2 regions of the Priestia sp. 53B2 genome follow, and region 1 is predicted to be linked to the other one. Evidence: riboswitches for the same ligand, from Rfam matches in the RefSeq annotation. Region 1 holds a riboswitch; the other holds the start of a gene.
The links. A riboswitch is a leader RNA that binds a small molecule or an ion and turns the genes downstream of it on or off. The one in region 1 is predicted to bind cobalamin.
Positions count from the first base shown of each region.

Region 1 (5,450 bases):
TGAGCTGCAAGTTTATTTTTCAGCTTTGTTACTTGAGGATCAGGATAACTAAACGCTGCATCCTTGAATTCGTTCCACTTTTCGTGAAGCACAAGGGGAGCCCCTAAAGGATTTGTGTTCACGCTAAAGTCTTTTATATGCGATAAATTCTCGGCCCCTATTGCTTTTAAAAAGACATTAGGATTAGCTCCATGTGTAGGTAATAGCACTAATAACTCCTCCTAACAAAAGATATAATAACCACGTAGCATAGACCGTCCTTTTCATAATGAAAACAGCTTGTTCAATATGACCGGCTTGCAGAGGAATGAGTGGTTCACCCATTTTTGCACGATTAGATTCTATGCCTTTATATGTATTAAGCCCGCCGAGTTGAATACCTAAAAGAGCAGCCACTGCGCTTTCCCCGTATCCGCTATTTGGACTGGGATGCTTCTTAGCATCACGCTTAATCAAACTCGTTACATGCCCAAGAGAATACTGGCTTTTTACTACATTAACAGCCGTCATCACCACTGCAGTTAACCGACTTGGAATATAGTTTAATACGTCATCGGTTTTTGCACTAAAGTAGCCGAACAGAAAGTAGCGGTCATTTTTGTACCCAACCATCGAATCACACGTGTTAATAGCTCGGTAAAAAAAGGCTAGGGCTCCTCCTCCTATAAATGCATAAAAAAGCGGAGCTGTAATACCATCACTTGTATTTTCAGCCACGGTCTCTACCGTCGCTCTGGCAATTTCTCCTTCTGACAAACGATCTGTATCTCGTCCCACAATCATGCTTACTTCATATCTAGCTTTCTCCATATCTCCTAGCTGAAGCGGCTTTTGTACCTTATAAGCAGCTTCGCTTAAAGAACGAGTGGATATAGTAGTCGCAATCATTACGCCCTCTACTAAAACACCTGCTATAAAATGAACTCCGTACAAAGCATGGAGGAATAAAAAGGGAACAACTCCTGCGAGCACAGCCATACTTATCACAAGAAGCAATCCTTTGAATCGTTTTCCTGCACCTTTATTTAATCTAGAATCCATCCAATAAATCCACTTGCCAAACCAGCGAACGGGATGCGGCCAATTTTCGGGGTCGCCTATGATTCGGTCAATTAGTAAAGCAATCGTCATGGCCGTCATGTGTGCAATTATCGCTTGTGTAATACTCATTTCTTCACCTCTTTCCCTTAAGTCCCTGCTCTAAGCTTATTTTCACAAGCTTGGCTACCGCTTGACCTAAAGCAGTCATAGAGCCTGCATATTCATATAATGGTCCTTGCTGAGACGCTGCAACTGAGATGCTGTCCGTAGATGTTCCTGTAGCAATCGTCTTTGTAGCTGGATCTATGACACCCAGCTGTGACAGCGTTTTTGCTTTGGCTTCTGTGGCCGCAATAAAAAGCTGTAAAAACGCAGCATCCGTAAGCGTACCTTCCACGAAAAAAAACATATTAATTGTACCGGGAGAGGAATAGAACGGGACAGCTTCGTCAGCTGTAATATCTACTGCGTTTCCTACTCCAGCCGTTATCACGGAAGCTACTCTTACTCCGTAGTCTTCATAACAGTAAACCGCTCTTTCTTTTAACCAAACGGCTGTCATCAACCCTACGATTTGCTCATGGCGCACATTTTCTTTCATCAAATATTGCTCATACTCCAAAGAAGGAGTATCTGAATAATAGTCTTTGTGAACAAATCGATTGTAAAAGGTGTCCGTTTCCGTAATGCCTGTTCCTAAAACCCCTGAGCTGTATGTTTTATAAGAAGTCTCGGTTTTCATGATTAAAAGCTCAGGCCGTTCTTCAATTTTAAGATGTGAAAAGGGACCAATCCCCTTTTCAATTCGAACTGGAATATGGTCCCTCTTCTTATTTATTGTACACCTCAGGGTATACTGCTTTTGCTAAGTCCTCTAAGCCATCTACAATACGAGGTCCTAAGCGGTTGATTTTGTTTTGATCAACCTTCTCGATGTTACCCTCTTTTACAGCAGTCATGCTGCTCCAAGCGGGACGCTTCATAATCTCATTTTTGTCTGCATCATACGTTGCGATAATAACGTCAGGGTTTAACTTAACAACTTGCTCTTCAGAAAACTTAACCCAACCCTTTTCACTAGCCGCTACGTTATCAGCACCGATCATAGTAAGCATTTCGTTCATGAACGTACCTTTTCCTGTTGTATAAATCTCAGGAGCTCCTGATACTTCTATCCATACTTTTTTACGATCTTCTTTTGAAATCGTTTTTGCTTTTTTCTCAATTGAAGCTACTTTTTCTTTCATGTCTTTAATTGTTTGATTAGCTTCTTTTGTTTTACCCGTTAATTTACCGATTTGCGCAATAGAATCATAAACCGTATCAAACGTTGTTGAATCTTTTACAACAAATACCGGAATACCCGCACTTTCAATTTGTTTAAATACTTCATCCGAAACGCCCATACTTGAAGCGTGTGCCAGCACTAAATCAGGATTTAAAGCAATAACTTTTTCTGCATTAACGTTCATATCTCCTACCTGCGCTTTTTTCTTTACGCTTTTAGGATAATCATCGTTGCTTGTGACACCAACTAATTCTTTTTCAAGACCAAGGGCATATACAATCTCCGTATTACTTGGCATTAATGAAACAATTTTCTTAGGCTGTTTTTTCAACGTAATTTCTTTATCACGCGCGTCTTTTACCTTCACTGGAAATGCAGCTTGTGACGTTTGTGCCGTATCTTGCTTCGTTTTTTTATCACTGTTGCTTTGGCTGCCTGCACCGCATGCAGCAAGTACGATGACTAACAGTGTAATAATGGAATACGATAGCCATTTTTTCATCTAAATACTCCCCCTATATATTGTTCATTGTGAATACGAAACCTCCACGTTAAAGAAAAAGCAAATGATCATGCAAAAAGCAGCGCTATCCCGTTTTTTCCGCTTTGACTATGTATACTGCTCGCCGGCAGCTTCAAAATAAAAAAGCTTTACTTTCAATTGAAAGCAAAGCAGGTAACGTCAAGATAAGCAGGAAAAGAATCCGTTCACTATACTTGATATGTATGTTCATTACCCTGCTTCACCCTTCCTCGAAGGTTTCACAGCTAACAATAAGGCAGGTTTCCTGACTTACGCACAAAGCGCTTACAGTGGCGGGACCGCGCTGGTTTTTCACCAGACTTCCCTTTTCACTCAATCTTTAAATTGAGACCTTATTGCTTTACGTTTATTCACTTGTCCTAGTATACCCCACTCATAGAAAAATGGAAATAGCCATTCTCACAAAAAAAGCTGCGAGAATGCTCTCGCAGCTTAAGGAATTAAAGAGTTGCTAAAAATTCACGGACCGCTTCAGGCGTTTTAGCATTTGCACTGTGCAAGTGCGCAATTTTTTCACCGTTTTTATATACAAGAAGAGAAGGAATACCCATTACATTGTTTTCAGCAGAAAGTTCTTCAAACTCATCCTTGTCAATTTTAAACCATGCTTTATCTGTATTTTCGTCAACGATTTCATCAATGAACATATCCAAACGTTTGCAATCAGGACACCACGTTGTCGTAAAAATCCCAACGCTTAGTGTTTCGTTCTTAATTTGTTCGCGAAATTGTTTTTCTTCCGTAAATTGTTTCATTGTGTTACCTCCAGCATCTATTCGTTCCTTCTCACTATTCTATGGTAAGAAGTCTGACTTCATTATAAACGATTTTTTTATCGTTGTGCTAATGTTTCAGCTTATTTAGACCATAACGGTTTTAGACGTAAAAAAATGCTAGCTTAAAAAAGCTAACATTTCGAAATCGTAGAATGTTGTGTCTATTATCAGCTAAACCATTTAGGCGGCATGTTTCGGTTCCAATAAATTTTCCCTAAATCATAATGCTTTTGAAAATTATCTGCAGCCGCATGATAGTGAAAATTAAACCAGTATCCATCTTTTGGAGGGTTTTCACGCCGTACATGAAACCGTATTAAGTCCTGACCGGTCTCCCGGTCATATACATGGAAAATCTTTTCACCGTAGCCAGCAGCAGGATGCTCGCTTATCTCGAGATTCTGAATTGACTGTTCACGTTCAGTGCCAATGTCGGTCAGCACTTCTTCAATTTTAGGTAACACTGCTTGACGAAATTCATCTTCAATGACAGGCCCAATTTTTGTTCCGAATTTTTCCACTGACTGTTTTTCAGCTGATTCCATTGCATACGTAACAAATGATGAAACGTCTTCATATTTTGGTTCTTCATATGGCAAATGAATATCTTCTATAACAGCCGTGACAGGAGTTGTTTCTCTTACATACCCTGCTTTATGTTGCTTGTCCGCTTTTGCATCATCAACGTATAAATATTCTGGTGGAGTGACAAGCCCAAATGTAAATACTGTAATAAATACAACTAGCATTCTTTTTATCCATCTAGGCATTCGTATCTTTCCTTTCTCATCTTTTCCCATATGGTCTTTTCATATCGTAAAATTCATTATCATAACTCACTAGGTATTGTAACATACTTATTAATTTTTTACCTATATTTGCTTATTCATTTATGCTGTCTACGGGCATTCGACGACTTTTTAATTAGCACCTTCCTTCTTCTGTTTGAGGTTGTCACACCGAGCGGAAACCTATACAAGATATTCCTTTTTTGCTGGATGCTTAAACACAAAAAGTATTTTTATGTTCAAAAATATATCATACTTTTATGAACTTTAGATGAAATTCATAAAAAAAAACTTCCAAAACTTTTTAATTCCTAAAAGGTTTTGGAAGTCTTTTCAATGATCGTTATTCATTTTACTTTTTTGTTTATTTTTGTATATCGATTGTCCCGTAATGAAATTTTGATGTTTTTCGTTTTTGCACGGTAAATCCATGTTCTTCAAAACGACTGCTTTTCCAATGATCTTTTAGCACGATCTTTTGTTTGGCTACTCTTTTTGCTTCTTGTATAGCCATTGGCGTTAGCGTGGTATACAGTGCTATTGCTTTAATACCGTTAATTCCATTCGATTCATCAATTTGCTCTTGAAACATAGGATCAAAGTAAACAACATCAAAAGATTTATCTTCACAACACGCCAAAAACGATTCAAAATTTTGATGAACCACGTTTATACGCTTCATTGCATCGTTCAACTCTTGTACGTCACTTTCCCAATTTAAAAGTCCTTGTTTGACTAAATAAGCTACATAGCGGTTGCCTTCTAGTCCGACAACTTTTCCACTTTTCCCTACCGCTGCGCTCGCCATCATACTATCCGATGCAAGACCAAGTGTACAGTCAAGCACGCTCATTCCGTTTTCCAAACCAGCAGCTTCAATAAACGGATCACGTTCTCCGCGCAGCCATCTCTTCACTCTAAACATAGCGGAGTTTGGATGAAAAAAAATAGGTTCTTCTTCATTTTGGACATGCAATTCTACTCTACTCTTACCGACAACCAGCACGTCTGCG
Region 1 is NZ_JBLZXA010000027.1:154,727-160,176, reverse strand. It holds gene cobD (threonine-phosphate decarboxylase CobD) at 1-209, opposite strand, end outside; gene cbiB (adenosylcobinamide-phosphate synthase CbiB) at 184-1,170, opposite strand; gene ACN6NE_RS21265 (adenosylcobinamide amidohydrolase) at 1,175-1,783, opposite strand; gene ACN6NE_RS21260 (ABC transporter substrate-binding protein) at 1,872-2,831, opposite strand; cobalamin riboswitch at 3,091-3,223, opposite strand; gene ACN6NE_RS21255 (thioredoxin family protein) at 3,314-3,628, opposite strand; gene ACN6NE_RS21250 (YpjP family protein) at 3,817-4,419, opposite strand; gene ACN6NE_RS21245 (class I SAM-dependent methyltransferase) at 4,802-5,450, opposite strand, start outside.

Region 2 (5,450 bases), on a different contig from region 1:
ATTTTAGCTGATCAGTTTAGCTTGGGCATTATCTTTTCAACGTTCGGGATCATTTGTATTCTCGGATTATTCTTCATACGTTTTGTAGTTGTTGAAACAAAAGGACGTAGCCTAGAGCAAATTGAAACGGACATGGCAGCTCGTTCTGCAAGGAAGTCTTTAAGTCCGGTTGAGCGTAATAAGTACGTTTGATTATGGTGAACGCTCTACTTGTAAGAACCCTTTGCTATCTCAGCAAGGGGTTCTTTTTTAGATTAGGAGGATTCTAGCTTTTATGTTGCCCTATCAGTGCTTAACAAAATGAAAGGATAGATAGGCTATGGAAACTAATTTAAATGTGCGTTCTGCTTACAAGAAGGTAGTGACCTTCATCAACAAATTCTCATATAAATAAGTAAGCTTGTTTACTTTTAACTGAATTTATTTAGTAATAGGGGGATTAACTAGTTGATGAATTTGACGCTTCATGAACGTTCTGAAAAGTTATTAAAGCAAAGAATTAAACAATTAAATCCGAGAGATCCATTTAACTTTGTTTTTATGGGTGACAGCAGAGGTGACGGACCAAACGATAATTGTTTCACGATGAGCGGTGAATTTGAGCTTGTATTAAAAAAGGCGGTGGAATTGGACCCGCTGTTTATTATTCATGGGGGAGACACCGTCTATACAGGGAAAAAAGAGTACTTGGAGCACTTTGTTAAGGTTGTTGAAAAAATCGCACCAAACATTCCTATGTTTGTATGCGTAGGGAATCATGATGAACTGTACCTTGATGAAAGCAATCTCGAAAACTTCAGAGCTACTATCGGAAAAGTACACTGAATCATTGATATTCCTATCTTCAACTTCCGGTGCATCGCATTAAATAATGTCATCAGTCCCAAGAATAAAATATATGGATTTACAGATAAAGAGCTTAATTATTTAGAGCAGCAGCTAGAGGATGCTCCTCGTAATACCGTTGTAGCCATGCATGCGCAGCCAAATATTGGCCGGTGGTCAAACCTTGAAGGGTTTCCTGTAACGACTCCTCAAAGTCAGCAATTTTTTGACTTGCACCGCGTGAAAAAAGTGCTCGTTAGCCACGTGCATGCATATGACGAACAGTTTATTAGAAAAAATAGAAACGGGACGTTTACGCTTGGAAGAGGCACTGATTTTGTATTGTCAGGAGGCGCCGGTGCTCCCCTTGATTTTGAGCTGCCTTTAATTTTAAATAATTATAATTTTACGGAGTTTTTTGTAAGCAGATACGACATTTTAGGTCCTCTTCTTTGGAAGGATTTTGGACGACCTCGAAGAAATTGTTTGTAAAAACAAGAAAGTAGAAAGCTAGGTTTAGCCAAAAGCGTGCCCGTGATTCACAGCCAGACTTTTGGAAGATTATGCATAATGTTTAAAGAAACCTTGTAGCAGAAGGCTAAGTCAAACGTTATAATAGATAATGAATGATGATATATTCTCTATATTTGTCATATATTTGTATTACATATGTAATTAAAGAAAAACATTCACTTGATATACTGTTTAATGACTTAACTTTATCTTAAAATTTACAGTGAAATGCCTGTTTATAAAGGCTTAGAACATACACAGCAAATGGAGGAGCAATCATGGCAAACGAAAAGATGCAAGAAGGACTTGATCGTTTTATCAAGGAGGATTTAAATGACCTTTTAGGTAGACTGTTCCCCTTAATGGATCGGGAGTGTGCCGAAGAAAAAAGAAAGCTTATTGAAACGGCGGTAGAGTACATTTATTCTTCAGGCTATCACCAAGGAGCAAAAGATTTAATCGAAACACATCGAAAAGATGATTACAAATTGTTAAGGCAAAAATTAGCGTCAACGCCTCCTGAAAACTAATTTTTTTGAAATTTCTTTTGACAACATAAATGTAAGGTGTTAAGATGACTCTACATTCAAAATATTATAAATAATTAAAACTCTTATTGAGAGAGGCGGAGGGACTGGCCCTGTGAAGCCCGGCAACCATTTAACATTCTTGTTGAAAAGGTGCTACATCCTGCAAAGCGTACAGCTTTGGAAAATAAGAGAGGATTTCATAGATACTATGCCTCTCTATTCGTGATAGAGAGGCTTTTTATTTTATGTGAATATGTTTTGAATGAACAATTTTATAAAAATGCATCAGGTGCTGTGTAACGAATATACGCAGCTTAAAAGGGAAGACCGGTGAAAAGCCGGCGCGGTCCCGCCACTGTAATGGGGAGCAACTTATTAACCACTGTTTCATGTTGAAATGGGAAGGGATAGGAAGCGATGAACCTAAGTCAGGAGACCTGCCTGTTGTATGCACTTAAGCTCTACGGGATATAGAGAGGAGTGAGGAATACGTGTTGGGAAAAACAGGCTATCTCAACTTTAGTTAAGTATGCGTATCATCTCTCTTTTCATTTCGAAAAGAGAGATTTTTTAGTTTATCGATAAAAAAATATACAGGGAGTGGAAAAAATGAGCAGTGTAAAAAGTTCAAACTTAGGTTATCCAAGAATTGGTGAAAAACGAGAATGGAAAAAAGCGCTTGAGCAGTTTTGGGCAGGAAAGCTAGAGAAAGATATCTTTCTGCAGGAAATTGAAGCTCTTCGTCTAGCACATCTAAAAAAACAGCGTGATGCAGGAATTGAATTAATTCCAGTCGGTGATTTTAGCTTATACGATCATGTGTTAGATACAGCCGCTATGTTTGGTCTAGTGCCAAAGCGCTTTGATTATGACGGAGGACCAGTATCGCTTGAAACGTATTTTGACATCGCGCGAGGAACAAAAGGTGCGGTAGCCTCTACGATGACAAAATGGTTTAACACAAATTATCACTACATCGTACCAGAGCTTGAGGAATGTACGCCGTCCCTTGTAGAAAATCGCCCGCTTCAATTTTACAAAGAAGCAAAACAGAAGCTGAATATTGAAGGCAAGCCTGTGATTTTAGGTCCAGTAACATTTGTGAAGCTGTCAAAAGGATATAAAAAAAGTGAGTTTAAAGAAGTAGTTGAACAATTTGTTCCTCTTTATGTGACTATCTTAGCGGAGCTGCAAGCGGAAGGAGTAGAGTGGGTACAAATAGATGAGCCGGTTTTAGCTACAACGCTATCAAAAGAAGACCTCGCACTGTACAAAGAAGTCTATCAAGCTTTGAAAAAAGCGGCACCGAATGTAAAAGTCATTTTGCAAACGTATTTTGACAGCGTTGATTATTACCAAGAAGTTGTTTCTCTTCCCGTTCATGGAATTGGTTTAGACTTTGTGCATGACCGAGGAGAAAATCTCACGGCGCTTAATCAATATGGGTTTCCGACTGATAAAGTGCTGGCAGCAGGAGTGATTGACGGACGAAACATTTGGCGTGAGAATCTGGATGAACAGCTTTTAACAATCAGTGAAATTGAAGAAGCTGTATCAAAAGACCGTTTGATTCTGCAGCCTTCATCAAGTCTACTACATGTTCCTGTTACGGTGAAAAATGAAGAAACCATTGAGCCAGTGTTAAAAAATGCGCTCTCTTTTGCAGATGAAAAGCTAAAGGAAATTGCGCTGTTAACAAAAGCGGTGCAGCAAGGAAAAGAAAAAATAGAAGAAGAAATAAACGTAAGCAAACAGGCAATTCAAGCATTAAATGGATCATCTTTTCGAAATCATCAAGACGTACAAAAAGAGCTGAAGCAGCTGCACAGCTATAAAGCAGAGCGTCAAGCGCCGTTTGACGTACGTCAACGCGTTCAGCAAGAAGCTTTTCAACTGCCGCTTCTTCCAACGACAACAATTGGAAGCTTTCCGCAAACAAAAGAAGTGCGAAAAGAGCGTCTAAAATGGCGTAAAGGCGAGTTAAGCGATGAAGCATATGAAGCGTACATTAACGAGGAAATAAAAAAATGGATTAAAATTCAAGAAGACATCGGCTTAGATGTCCTTGTGCACGGAGAGTTTGAGCGTACGGACATGGTCGAATACTTCGGTGAGAAATTAGGAGGCTTTCAGTTTACGAAGTTTGGCTGGGTACAATCTTACGGTTCTCGCTGCGTGAAGCCGCCGCTTATTTACGGAGATGTATCGTACGAGCAGGCGATGACGATCAAAGAAACGGTCTACGCACAGTCTCTAACAAATAAGCCGGTCAAAGGAATGCTGACGGGGCCGATTACGATTTTAAACTGGTCGTTTGTGCGTGATGATATCCCGCGCTACGACGTGGCAAATCAAATCGCGCTTGCTCTTAGAAAAGAAGTAGAAGCACTTGAAAGTCAGGGCATTTCAATGATCCAAGTAGATGAACCGGCGCTTCGTGAAGGATTGCCGTTAAAACGAGAAAACTGGGACAGCTACTTAAATGCTGCGGTGTATGCGTTCAAGCTAGCCACGGTATCGGTGCAAAACGAGACGCAAATTCACACGCATATGTGCTATTCAGAATTCGAAGAGATTATTGATGCGATCAAAGCGCTTGATGCCGACGTGATTTCTATTGAAACATCTAAAAGCCACGGTGAATTAATTTATGCATTTGAAAAACATACGTACAATCAAGGAATCGGACTTGGCGTATATGATATCCACAGCCCGCGCGTACCGAAGCTTGAAGAGCTTCAGCGAAACATTGACCGCGCTCTGCAGGTACTTGATCCTGCATTATTTTGGATTAATCCCGACTGCGGCCTTAAAACAAGAGGAATCAGCGAGACGGTTGAAGCTTTAAAAGTGATGGTTGAGTCTGCAAAACAAACCAGACAAAATTTATTACAAAACGTTTAATGATAAGAAATTAAAGACTAAGCAGTGTAACCGCTACACTGCTTGGTCTTATGGGATTTTAAAAGGCCAAAAATATCCATTGACACTTCCCCTACATTTTTGTATCTTTTTAAAGGTGTTTTTAAAATCAGGGAGGTACAACATGAGTAACAACAGTACGCAGCACGTTAAAATTGTAACAGCGGATCCATCAGCGCTAGGTCTATTTGGACTTGCCATGGTGACACTTGTTGCATCGTTTCAAAAGCTTGGGGTAACCGATGGTGTTTCATTGGTATTGCCATGGGCGATTTTTTTAGGCGGAATAGGGCAGTTAATCGCGTCTATGCAAGATTTCAAACATAATAATACCTTCGGCGCAACTGCTTTTGGTGCCTTCGGGTTATTTTGGCTAGGTGTAGCTATGACATGGCTTATTCAGCTTGGAGCATTTGGAGAAGCGCTCGCAAAAGAAGCGGATCCGAAGCAGCTCGCATTTGCTTTTGTCGGCTACTTGATTTTCAGCGTTTTTATGACAGTTGGAGCAATGGGCACTCATAAAGTATTATTTATTATTTTTGTGTTAATTGATTTCTTATTCATTGGATTATCGCTAAGTACATTTGATGTGGCATATGAATACACACATTTATTAGCAGCAGTATCGGAGCTATTGATTGCTCTGTTTTCATTCTATGG
Region 2 is NZ_JBLZXA010000001.1:295,638-301,087, reverse strand. It holds gene ACN6NE_RS01835 (sugar porter family MFS transporter) at 1-192, shown strand, start outside; gene ACN6NE_RS01830 (metallophosphoesterase) at 451-825, shown strand; gene ACN6NE_RS01825 (hypothetical protein) at 973-1,317, shown strand; gene ACN6NE_RS01820 (hypothetical protein) at 1,617-1,868, shown strand; SAM riboswitch class I at 1,949-2,059, shown strand; cobalamin riboswitch at 2,139-2,327, shown strand; gene metE (5-methyltetrahydropteroyltriglutamate--homocysteine S-methyltransferase) at 2,478-4,772, shown strand; gene ACN6NE_RS01810 (acetate uptake transporter) at 4,915-5,450, shown strand, end outside.
Region 2: it holds a riboswitch for cobalamin, as region 1 does, so the genes downstream of both, metE (5-methyltetrahydropteroyltriglutamate--homocysteine S-methyltransferase) here and ACN6NE_RS21260 (ABC transporter substrate-binding protein) in region 1, are expected to answer to the same signal.